4 regions of the Paenibacillus sp. FSL E2-0201 genome follow, and region 4 is predicted to be linked to each of the others. Evidence: predicted binding sites of a transcription regulator. Region 4 holds the regulator's gene; each other region holds the start of a gene.
What was found. The regulator LexA, encoded in region 4, represses DNA repair genes until DNA is damaged. The targets are predictions, from matches to a motif close to CGAACATATGTTCG.
Positions count from the first base shown of each region.

Region 1: the regulator LexA is predicted to act here: its motif matches at 1,585-1,598, upstream of addB (helicase-exonuclease AddAB subunit AddB).
Region 2: the regulator LexA is predicted to act here: its motif matches at 1,711-1,724, upstream of NSU15_RS22810 (ImmA/IrrE family metallo-endopeptidase).
Region 3: the regulator LexA is predicted to act here: its motif matches at 1,527-1,540, upstream of NSU15_RS22150 (YolD-like family protein).

Region 1 is NZ_CP150154.1:5,172,346-5,175,528, forward strand. It holds gene addB (helicase-exonuclease AddAB subunit AddB) at 1-1,454, opposite strand, end outside; gene NSU15_RS23405 (MerR family transcriptional regulator) at 2,276-3,070, opposite strand.
Region 2 is NZ_CP150154.1:5,045,360-5,048,542, forward strand. It holds gene NSU15_RS22790 (cytidine deaminase) at 110-526, opposite strand; gene NSU15_RS22795 (NucA/NucB deoxyribonuclease domain-containing protein) at 634-1,059, shown strand; gene NSU15_RS22800 (hypothetical protein) at 1,139-1,285, opposite strand; gene NSU15_RS22805 (YjfB family protein) at 1,436-1,612, shown strand; gene NSU15_RS22810 (ImmA/IrrE family metallo-endopeptidase) at 1,763-2,296, shown strand; gene NSU15_RS22815 (hypothetical protein) at 2,346-2,537, shown strand; gene NSU15_RS22820 (hypothetical protein) at 2,661-2,831, opposite strand; gene NSU15_RS22825 (DUF3139 domain-containing protein) at 2,909-3,183, shown strand, end outside.
Region 3 is NZ_CP150154.1:4,867,622-4,870,804, reverse strand. It holds gene NSU15_RS22155 (DNA-directed RNA polymerase subunit alpha C-terminal domain-containing protein) at 667-1,044, opposite strand; gene NSU15_RS22150 (YolD-like family protein) at 1,638-1,940, shown strand; gene NSU15_RS22145 (AraC family transcriptional regulator) at 2,845-2,943, shown strand.
Region 4 is NZ_CP150154.1:3,688,258-3,691,440, reverse strand. It holds gene NSU15_RS16685 (hypothetical protein) at 1-31, opposite strand, end outside; gene NSU15_RS16680 (hypothetical protein) at 251-631, opposite strand; gene NSU15_RS16675 (L,D-transpeptidase) at 779-1,117, opposite strand; gene lexA (transcriptional repressor LexA) at 1,367-1,993, opposite strand; gene NSU15_RS16665 (LysM peptidoglycan-binding domain-containing protein) at 2,289-2,702, shown strand; gene NSU15_RS16660 (DUF896 domain-containing protein) at 2,812-3,021, shown strand; gene NSU15_RS16655 (hypothetical protein) at 3,071-3,183, shown strand, end outside.

The sequences.
Region 1 (3,183 bases), 1.5 Mb from region 4:
AATAAAGGACCCGTTATACTGGCACGGCATCGTTCCATCGTAGCAAGCAGTTCTTCATCCATCTGTCTGCCGCCTTCCAGCGACAAGCTAGGGATCCCTTTCCAAGAACGGCCATCGGTCCAGCGATACCCTTGAATTCCACAAGCCAGCACATAATTCTCTAAATCATCCATATCCTCACGCGTAATACTACCGTCCAGCGGAAGCAAAAGCTCTGTCTTTACGCAGCGGAAAACATCCTCGAAGCGCCAGCGTCGACGCACTATATCCAATGCGGAACGTACAAACTCTACCAATGGATGATGCAGCTCATTTACCTTCTGGTCCAGAAAAAATGGCACTCCATAATCTTGGAACAACGGTTTAATCAGCTGTTCGTAATCTCCAATATTACGCATTAATACGGCCATTTCACCATATTTTGCACCTTCATCTCGTGCCAGCCTGATCATTTCACGCAGCGCTCCCTCAACCTCTGCTCTGTGAGAAACTGCTGCACCTATAGATATTGCTTCATTTGCCAGTTCATCTGCACCAAACCAGACCTTTCGACGGTCATATCCCCTTTCGAGATGAGCAAGAGCAGGACTTTCTTCAAAACGCGGAAGAACCGCTGGCTCCAAAAGCTCGTCCCACACATCCATGCCCAGCTCTTCAGCTATTCCACGCAGTTTAATGTAAGTAACCGCAGTTGGGTGAAATAATTCAAGCTCATTCAACTGATCTCCATAGGGATAAGAGCGATCAAGTGTAAGTGAGACGGTCAACTTCGATGCTTGCTGCATTAATTCTCTAAGCACTACGAATTCCTGCGGGGTAAAGCCATGGAACCCATCTACCCAAATCTCCGCTCCACGAATGTAGGCGGAATCAGGAATATGCTCAGCTAGTTCCGCTAAACGATCCTCTTCATCGATGTAGAGACGCGACATCTCCTTCTCTAAATCGCTGAATACCACCTGTAAATCATCTAGCTTTCCTTCAAGAATAGGGCTTCTTGCAATAGCGCCTCGCATTGCAGACAACTGTTCCTCTAAATCAGTGGAAGCCAAGCAACAACGCTTCATCTCCGTATGCAGTTGATTCAGCCGTTCCACAAAACCCGGTCTGTCTGCTGAGGCACCGAACAATTTTAGTTCCTCTTTGCGACGGCGGATAATTTTATAAATTAACATCTTTTTGCCTTCTTCACTGATAGGCAGGCTAGCGCTACCCCCAGTTTCCTGTTTCACCCGATAGGCAAGCCGAGAAAAGCTTAGTGTCTGCGCCCGAATGCTCCCCTTCACATTCCCTACGGTGAGAAGCCCCCGTTCTGCTCCAAAAGAACCTTGCTCCGGTACTAGAATAATGATCGGTGCGCCAAGAGGTTCCTGCTCTAATGAAGAAGAGATAGACTCCCATATTTTTGTTGTCTTGCCACTGCCTGAGCGGCCTAGTAAAAAGGTTACCGACATAAATGATAGACTCCTTCCGTAGCGGAGAAAATGTATATGATACAAGGTGAAATACTCACCGTGTGATGATGTTCAAATGAAAAAGTTCAGTCGTTCCTCGTCCCATCAGTATAGCATAACTGCACAAATCAGAACATGCGTTTGCTAGTATTTTCTAATGATTTACAATAAAAAAGCTACGAAATAAACAGCAACTAACGTATTTTGTTGACTTGCTGTTTAGTATTTCTAGTTTGTTAATACCCGGTGCGCAACATTCGATACTTTCTGTTTGGAGCGTAGAGTTAAGGTTCGGGTTTCAACACTCAACATTTTCGCTTCTGCTAGCTACATTAATTACTTGTGGGCTCAGGAGTCGTTATTCATGAAATTTCGTGCTGTTTTTGCAACTTTTCGGACTCCAGTGAAGCTATTCGTCGCGAAAGTCCCCCATCTCGGCTAGTTTGAGGTCAATAGCGCCTTTGGAGTCCGCAACGGTCAAAATCTAGGCTTTCTTCGCTGTTTAGTTTCGTTTGAGTCCTATAGCAACTTCTTCCCTATGAACACTCTAAAGACTGGAGTCGTTGATTTAACGCCGTTTTTGAATTGAAAAATCGTTAGCTTTTGAAAAATAAGTCTTAGACTGCCGCTGTTATCGTTGAACTAACGCATACTAATCCTAAGAGGCTTATAGAGTTAATCTGCCAGTTAGGTTAATAGATAACATTGAACTATAGTTAAATATTTATCTAATCGGCGAAGTATAACGTTCTTGTCCTCAGTCAGGGGCAAGAAACGTGATTCCTTAATCAAAAAAAGCCGCTAAATTAGCGACTTTCAATCTAACATGTGCGTTTCTTAATGAACAGTTGTATCTGATAATCCCACTGCAATATTCCAGTCACAATAATGTTATGAAGAACAAAATCTGGACACACATCGTATTCCGTCTTCGCCCTTTCAAGTAACTTTTGTAATACAGCATCCTTATTCTCTTCGGTACAAATTGCACACAGATAGTCCCCTTCTGGTAGTACAGTCAGCCCCTCTAAAGACGGATATTTCAAGCAAACAGCAAATAATCGTGTTATTCCTTCAGTCGTGAACATTCCTGCCATATCTTCAAACAGAAATTCTGAATGTAGAGACGTTTCAATTTGTTGATAGAAATGTCTGTGATAGTCCCATAAATTCTTAAGTGTGGGGCTTTCCATTTTATTCGAAAGCATAATTACCCTTTCCTCTATATGTCTGACAAAGTAATTTTCACTTTGACTATAACCGTCGTGGAACTTATTTTCATAATGTAGATAGGCACGTTTAATTTTCGATTTTGCATACTGTAGACGAGCAATTTTATCGTCTGCTCTTTTTTCTGCTTGTTTTAGAAATGCAATTACTTTAGAGAGATCATTCTGCTGCAAAATATCTTTAATATCCATTAAAGTAAGATCCATTGCTTTAAGCAGTTCAATGGTTTGCAGCTTTACGAGCTCCTGCTCGGAATAGTATCGATATCCCGATAATTCATCTTTATGGCATGGCTTGACTAATCCAATACGATCATAGTGCCGCAAGGTCTCAGTGGTCATCTCTACGATCTCTGCTGCTTGCTTAATTGTAAAATAGTTCTTCATATCTACCCTCTTGACCTTTTTGTAACACAAAAGTTTATGATGATTAAAACATATGCGACTGATAAACGCAACGAAATACAAAATGAATTTATTACCAGAAAGGAAGGCAAACA
Region 2 (3,183 bases), 1.4 Mb from region 4:
ACTCAGCGAATGGACATGAAGCTGTAAATTAATTTAGGACAGTGTAAGGAACTGCTGAATAAATTCACGGCTCAACAAAAAAAGGAGCCTAGGGCTCCTTTATTCCAAACTACCTCGTATATCTCAGCGGTAGTAATTCGGTAATATCATATTTGGCTAACCGGCCTTCCTCAGATACAATAACTTTGCAATCCTTCCCGTAATCAGCAATTAACTCACGGCACATCCCGCAGGGAGAGACTACTTTAATCTCTCTTTCCCCGCTATCCGGATCAGAATGCCTTACGGCAACAATCGTATCAAATTCCTTGTAGCCTTCAGATATCGCTTTTCCAATCACCATCGCCTCCGCACAAACTGTAATCCGCCCCATGCTAGCTTCTACATGTACCGCTGTAAAGATCTCCCCCGTCTTCGTACGGAGCGCCGCTCCAACATGGTGTCTTTCCCATTCATAACGTCTAGTAATAATATCTTCAGCAGAGGCTATAAGCGTCTGATCCTCAATCGTAATTAAATACTCCATATCCAATTCCGTCCTCCTCTTATTTTTCCTAAGTATATTAAATCGCACTGCATTATGATATAAGATATACTATTTTAAGTTCCAAAAAAGGAGGAGCAGATTTGAAAATACAGAAATTACTCACCAGTCTCATCATTGTTGTGTTACTCGCTTTGGGCGGTTACTGGTATGAACAGAACGAAGACCCGGCATCCCCCACATCCGATTCAGAAGTTGTTCAGCTCATCTTCCCATCAGATCGTTATCCTGAGACCGCCAAGCATATTCAGGATGCGATTGCCAAAGGGGAGTCTGCCACATGTACCATTAACCGTGAGCAGGCTGAAGAGAACCGCAAAGAATCCTTAAGAGGGATCCCTACCAAAAAAGGCTACGACCGCGACGAATGGCCCATGGCCATGTGTGATGAAGGCGGCGAAGGGGCCGACATTGAATACATAACGCCAAAAGATAATCGCGGTGCAGGAAGCTGGGTTGGTAATCAGCTAGAAGATTATGCGGATGGAACCCGCGTAGAATTTATGTTCAAATAACGAGCTTCGTAAACAATGTTCCAAAAGAATAGCCCCATCCGGTATACACCGGATGGGGCTACAATGTGCATCAGCTAGCTTAGAATAAGCAAGCTTTAGTGATGATAACCAGCAAGATGAAGAGTACCAGAATAGCTCCCGTTGAAGTAAAAGGACTACACACCGGACCTACGTTTGCTGGGCTTACTACAGGACCTACGTTACAACCACAATGTTCCATTCCCATTTTTAATTCCTCCTAATGATTAATGACTACAGCACAAGATATGTAAAAAGGAGATAAGCCGTTTGGGCGAATTGGCAAACAAAATGCCGAACACCTAATGAATTAAATGGACAGAGTCGATATACAGGATATACACGAAGGAGGTGCAATATGGATATAGCTGCATTATCAATGGCAATGAGTCAAGCATCCTTAGCTCAGAATGTGGGGATACAGGTCATGAATATAGCCAAAAATCAGGCTGAAACCCAGAGTCAAACGATGGTGGAAATGCTGGGGAAAAGCGTTGCTCCGAATTTAGGAAAAACACTTGATATTAGTGTTTAATTGCATTATGCTAAGGACACACAAGAACACTAGTTCTTATGTGTCCTTATATTTTTTTACTTTACATAGCCTTCGGGCTTTTCTTTTGTTCATTTATGCGAACATACGATCCTATAATTGATTTTGAATGAGGTGAATGATGTGGATAACATGAAATCCTATTATCAAATGACTGCACTGGAGAAGTGGACGGAAGATTTATACAAACGTCTAAACCTTACTCAGCCTTCGCAAATTTCGATTGCCTATATTGCAGAACGGCTTAATATTTGGGTTCATTATTTGGATGTAAGAAGCAAGAGTATCGAAGCATCAGCGGGGATGTACACCATGTTTATCGATAACCGGCTTCCAGCTAGCCTGCAGCGGCTAGAGTTTCTCCACGAGCTCTGTCACCTGCTCCGCCATGGTACCAATCATATATTGATGCCAGAACATTTTACGCGGGCACAGGAGGATGAATCCGAGCGTTTTATTCTTTATGCAGCTATGCCCTACTCCATGATCTCCCGTTTGAAATTGCCAGAACAACGAGAGGAAGCCATTAGCTATCTTGCAGCAGAATTTCAAGTGCCAAGCGAGCTGGCTTTACAGCGGATTGATCAGATCCAAAGACGTGTTTTTCAGGGGCAATTATTGGCCGTGATGGGAAGAAACGAAGAACGATTAACACATATTCAATAATGACTGCGGAGATAATAAGGGTAGTCGCAATGAAGTACCATTAATAATTATGATGGAATTTCTCGCAAGGGGGAACGATATGGAAGCCATTAAAGTAATTGAATTATTGATGACTCATCCAGATTATAACGTAGATGCAGTACACCCCGAAATTCCGGATTTTGTTGGGATCGAGTCGATTGAAGTGGATCATGAAACAGGGACCTTCTCCATTTTATTGCAAGAACCCAAAGACGACTGAAGATGATTTGTGTAAGCTCATAATAAAAAGGCAGCAAGTATAGTATACCCAGGCAATTCTTTACCTACACGGGTTTAACTATCGGCGGGAAATTTGCTGCCTTATTTGTAATTATAAGCTCTGTTATGCGACAAATTGAATCAAACCAATAAGAGTTAGAATGAGGAATATACCCACAACACCCCAAATAATAAACCATAAGACTCTTAGCCCTGGCAGTTTTGGACTTGAATGATTCTCTAGTACCTTAATACGTCGCTCCAACTCCTGTATTTTTTCCTCTTGCTGCGTCATCCTCTTTCCTCCCTTCTAATGTGTAAACTAATATATTATCTTATAATATATACATTTTATCTAAATGGAGGAAATTAATGAAGAAAAGAACAAAAATAATTCTTGTTACTCTCATTATTGTATATGGAGTTGCTTCCTTAGCGCTTCACTCCTTCCGAAATCAGATGAACAATGAGATCATTCATTATCTGGTAGATGCTAGAGATTATAAGAATGAAGATCTTTATAAAGTCTATACCCAGATTGGTAAGGCTCCCGTAGTAAGCACAACGGTTATCTTTGCAGATGAACCTAACGCAAGATACTTTTATAGAAAAGAGAAGGATCTGATTTATCAATACAGCATGGCTCC
Region 3 (3,183 bases), 1.2 Mb from region 4:
TTCCGCCGTGCTGGAGAAATTTATCCGTGAATATTTGGAGATGAGCAGGGAACCGTTGTTGGCCGGACTGGATTTCTTTGAGGAGGTGTTGGCCCTTCGGTAGCCTACGCTCCTCCGCATACGGCGATCCGCAACGCTTTGTACACGAAAGGGAGGCTTTTTTCGGAAATACCGGTTTATTAACGGCGTTAGCATCGATGGTCCCCGCGACTTCCATGATGCGCACAGGTGGATTCACGCGGTCTGGGAGTCCAAGTGAATAAGGGCAAAAACCGCATACGGTGGTACAGGGTTGAGTTCAACATCCTTATAGTGCTTCACTGGGGGGACTTTATCAAGGCCAGGGAACTAGTCAATTCTATAAGCGGAGAGGTAACAGCCAGTCGCGGACCTTGTCCGCTTCTTTGATAAGAATACACTAACTGTGTATAACGCTCCAGATGTAGCACTATGCTGGCGCTGGAGCAGAATGGGAATGACTATCCCTGCGACTGCTATATTCATGATGCATGGAAACTCGCAATGTGGCCAAACACAGGTCTATGGAGTTGTGCCGCTTCCCCTCTTTTTGCTCATTTCAAAGTGGTGTAATGACCGATGCTCATCGTTTTTGATACTTAGACCAGTAATGTTACCACCGACCCTAAGTTTTACGGGTTAATTTTTTTAAATATTAATACCTAACTCAAGGAGCTGCTCTTTAATGAGAGGCTCCTGTATTATCAGTTCTATTTCATCTCGTAATCCTTGTTCAAGAGTCTTCGTTTCCAGAATCAACTCAGGTTTATGAGAAATAGTTTCTAGTAAATTTAATAATATAAGCAGCCCTTTTTTTCCGAAATTCCGATTTTGAGTTAGTTCCTTCATGGTACTGTTAACTACATCATCAATTGTCATATATTCGTTTTCCAAGAGTGAATTAAGAATTCTGGAAATGCCTTTATTGGACGTATTTGAGGAAGCGATTCGCAAAAAATGGATAGGAAAAGAATAGAAGACTTTAGGGACTGGAAAAAGAAATTTTAAGGATACATTCTGGTTCATCTATTTCCTCCATTCTAAAGTTGTCCGTACTAATTGGTATATTAGACTTATTAAGTATCTATAGTTTAAACCTTATGATTAGTATTTAATCGTTAATTATGGTAGTAAATATTACGAATTAAAGACGGAGAATGAATTAATGACTCACTTGACAATTTAGTACTGTAGGCAAAAATCAGATAGAATGGAACAACTCGTACACAAATTCATTAACAAATTAGGTAGATAAATGAGAGGGTAAGCATAAACTATAAATTTGAATTAACACTATTTTGTTAGATGTGGATTGAATCATCCCGAAATCTAAGCTGTCAGTCTTAAGAAGGAAGTACAATGTTTAAAGATTGTAGATCGGGTAAAGTAAAGACTGTACACTCTTTGTTGAGTTTGCAGTCTTTGTTTTGTCTTATTAAAGATTAATTTAATTATCTCTCATACTATTAAGTTGATTATTGCTAAGAGATGTTCACTTATATATAATACAAACAAATATTCTTTAGTGAGTTCATAATAATTAATGATAGTCCTCTACATATTCTTGTTCATAGATATGTTTTGCTGGACTTCTGTATAAATTATCAGGAGGACAATAAATGATAAGAAAAGTAGATAAAAATTTATTAAAGAAAGTAAAATGTCAAGTTGGTAATAAAAGTATTGTAGTACGATCAAAACCACAACTTTCTGTGGTTGAATTACAAGTAATTATTTGCGCTATAAATAAATCTATTGAAGATCATAGCCCCTTATGGTTAAAAGTATTTTATACAAATTATGATAGAGTGCTACACGGTATTGTAATGACTGCTGATTATCAACTGCAACAAATTGAATTTAGAAATATTAGGGATCAATCAGAATGGGTGAAAATAGAAAATATCTTAAATATTATTTGAACAGCAGTTAGAGGATATGTGGTCAATTTAAGGGATTAAAGGAAGGGTAATGGCGGTTAATGGATCAAAAGATAGATCATTGAAATTTGTCAAGGATAAAGAAAGTAATCAAAAATATATTAATCTGGAGTATGAGGAACTAGTTGCGCATTTCAGGTCGAATTAATGTATGAAAATAGTTAACATTTGGAGAAGAGTTATGAGTTTGCTAAAGGTTATATTTCACATGATGAATTATTTAGTTCCAAAGGGTTAACGAGTGTAGTTGAGAAGAAAATAAAGAAATTGATATCTAACGTTATAATAATTTTTAAGCTGAGTATTTTGCACTAAGTCCTTGTTACACAACGGTTTTTCGAGCATAAAAAAAGGATTTCACCCCAACTTGGAGAAGTTTTTTGGTAACGACACCAAAACACTCAGAGGAGGAAGTCCCCTTTGTATATTCTCCAAGAAAGTCTCTTTTCCTTTGATGAGCTTCAAATAAAAGGATCGAAAGAGCGATTGCCCTCTTGTTCAGCGGACTGGACTTACGGTCGTATGCGAGACAATTGAGTAATCCTTCACCGCGCAGACTAGAGTTTGACCTTCGCTTACATTACCAATGTGAACTTCGGCTGGACATGCCCGCTCCTTCGATTTCTACGTTAAGCAGTATTTGCCGAGCGACTCGCAAAAAACTTGTCATGCAGTTGTTTGAGGATCTTGTCTCTCAGTGACAAGAAGCAGGAATCGTGGTCGGAATTCATGTCGCAATCGAAAGCGCAGCCATTCACGCCTACGAGAAAAAAACCTATGCGAAAAAGCGAACTCACCGGCAATGCCAACTGGGGAGTTAAACTCGATACGTTTGGCAACAAAGTCAAGTGGTTGGCTATAAGCTGCATCCGGCCATCGATACGATATCGCCCAAAGAGTCGGCTACGAAAGCACGTCTTATTTTATTTCCCTATTTCTAAAGAACCAAGGCGTTACCCCTAACGAGTATAGGAAGAGTCTGTGAGTGCGCCAGCACTTCAGTACGGTAATATGAAATAAAAGTCACTTTCCCTTACGAATAATAAACTTGCGATATGGATATTCGCCCCTCTGCTTTTTACAATTAGGCATGTAATATAACTCAGCACATGTGAGGGGCTTCATCCATCAAGGCAATCAAAGGAGCTTTAGTTCATCGAAAATCGGTAGCGCTTTCAAGATGTTGCTTCACCCCTTTGATGACTTGATGGACAGCTACAGCCCG
Region 4 (3,183 bases):
TACCAAATATGTACATTAAGAAAATCAGCATGGAATCACACCTCCTAGTTATCTCAGCAGAGCAAGATTTATTACTTAATGAAAGATATGCCTAAATCTTCTCGACTAGTATCTGCTAAAAGTGAAATTCGTTGAAAAATAGGAATAATTACAGCATTAGCAAAAAAAGCACCCAGAGATCCGCCTTTAATGCATGCTTGGGCAGTTACTGAGTGCTTAGGTGAGAGTTATTAATGTAAATATGTCAAAATTATAAGAAATTGAAAGCCGTAATTTGATCGGTATACACAATTAGCTGCTTGTATTCGATCGATGACTCATAGTTAGCATAGGGTCTTACAGAAACATCATTAAGGACTACAAAGTTATAGCTGAAATTTTTATCGGGATGTTCCGCACCTAAATAAGATATGTATTCATCTACAATGACATCATCCATTAGAGATTTTAAGTCAAAAACATCCTCTTTATTGGAGGCGGAAGGGGAGATCGTCCCTTGAATACTGCCAAATGAAGTGAGTAGATTTACTTTTTTTCCACTAGCTTGATCGTTATTTAACAATAATCCTGAGAGTTTAACAAGTGCATCGACTTTAAAATCGACGAGGGTTCTTATTTTGGAGTTGTTCAAAACCAGACACTTCCTTTCTATTTGAAATCCTGTTAACATTATTCGACATATAACCACATAATTCCTATTACGCCATTAAAAAAACTTAAATACAAACACACCCCATTCATTGAACCATGAGTGAGGTGTGTTTATTTATGGATAGATTTAATTCCTGATCGTTACTTGTGTTCCAATCGGAACAATCGCAGCTAGTGCTAGCATATCCGCATTGTACATCCGAATACAACCGTGGGAAACTTCGTGACCTATCGAGGAGTGATCATTATTTCCATGTATTCCATAGTGAGGCTTAGATAGACCCATCCAAAAGACCCCAAATGGACCACCTGGATCGGGTTCTTTGTTAATAATAGTGAAGTCACCCAAGGGTGATTGGGTTAACATTTTACCGATTCCGACGGGGAAACCTCTGATCACAATGTTGTTATCAAGAAGATACAGCATACGCTGGGTCAGATCTACAATAATTCGGTAATTTGGCATTGCGCAACACTCCTTTCTAATAGGATATGAGCAGAAAGCCTAAACGGTTATTAATAGAAAATGGCCATTTTAGCGTATGCGAACGCGTGTTCTAGTATGGATAATTTGAGTTAGAAAACAAAAAAAGGCTGTTCCACATTTGTGGAACAGCCTTTGATATTACAGTAAACAGTATCATTATGCTTCTCGTAGAAACGGATACCGTCCTTTAATGGACGGTATCCGTTTTGGCTTGGTAGGAGTGCATACTTAGTGGATATCTCGAAATAATCCGATAACTCTGCCGAGAATGGTCACACGATTAAGGCGAAGAGGCTCGTACGCCGGATTCTCCGGCTGAAGACGTATATGATCACGTTCTTTATAAAAGGTCTTAACGGTTGCTTCATCTTCTTCGGTCATAGCAACAACGATATCTCCGTTATCAGCTGTCTGTTGTTGACGGACAATAACATAGTCACCATTCATTATCCCAGCTTCGACCATACTGTCACCTTGAACCGATAACATAAATACTTTGTTATCTCCAACATAGTGAGTTGGAAGCGGGAAGTAGTCTTCAATATTCTCAGTAGCAGTGATAGGAACCCCGGCGGTAACCTTACCTACGACAGGAATGCGTGCGACGGTTTGTGCGAAATGATGGACATTCTCGGAATCCTCTTGGCCAAGCAATTCTATTGCACGTGGCTTCGTTGGATCTCGACGGATAAGTCCCTTCTTCTCTAGCCGATCCAAATGACCGTGAACTGTGGAGCTGGAAGCAAGACCAACAGCTTCTCCAATCTCCCGAACGGAAGGAGGATAACCCTTGCTGCGGACTTCGCTACGTATAAATTCCAGGATCGCCAGCTGGCGACTTGAAATCTTTGACATTGGAATCAACCCCATATAGTAATGTTTGGGAAAATTATAACATAGAACTACCGTTCGCACAAACATAAGTTCTAACTATTATAAATATTAATTCGAAAGAGTTAATAAATGGTAGTCTCGTATTGATAAAGCGAACTTTAAAACAATGATCAGCTGGATTCTTTTTAAAGATGATAGGATGATTTTCTCTTTTCGAAAAAAAGAGAACAATTGTTCTGAAATAGTATTGAACAAAACACATGTTCGTGTTATTATTATTTCGAAAGTAAGAACAAGTGTTTGGAGGATGATATTCATGTTAAAATACAGTACATACCGTAGCATCTACGATAAAGCCCCCGTGGTTGAATCTATAGGACATAATCCTGTTACCCGTTATTCAGCTCAGATTAAAGAGATTACAGCGCTTTTGCTTGAAGGATTGATGTGTTTGTTCCGGAGAGATTTTGTTATTAAACTTACATTGATCATTGTGCTCGTACTATCAGGACTCACAGTAGTAGGTAATGTATTTGCAGGATCTACTACTTTAATGAAGGATGAGAAGCGCGTAGTGGTTGAACGCGGAGATACACTTTGGAGTATTGCTCTTGAGAATAAACCATCGGATATGAAGACGGCTGTATATATAGAAGGAATTAAAAAATCCAATGGCATTAAAGGCAGTCAGATTAATGCTGGAGATATTCTCAGTTTACCTATTTATTAATATTCTAAGAACATAATAGAAGGACATAAAGAGCTTGCAGGGAGTAAACCTTGACAAGCTCTTTTTCTCATGGCAGAGTTAGAATTAATTTATATGGGGAGGGAAAGTTTTGAACATTGATGAGTTGGTCGCGCGTATTAACGAATTGGCACGCAAACAGAAGAGCGTAGGCCTTAATCAAGAGGAAACGGCGGAACGCGCCAAGCTTCGTGAAATCTATTTGGGGAATATTCGCAATAACTTCCGAGCACAATTGAATACGATTGAATTGGTCGATAATGATGAGCATGAACAAGGTAACAAGGGGCTTAAGCATTAACACCCTGTTCCTTTTCATAGATACTACTGGATGACTAGGGGGAACGCATATGGCCCGTTCTTGGGAAAGAATGGTTCAACGTAACACACAGCAAATTAACAAGCAAAGAAAGAAACAGGGGAAGGAAACGATTTACGCATCAAAATCCAAATCTCCTGGCAA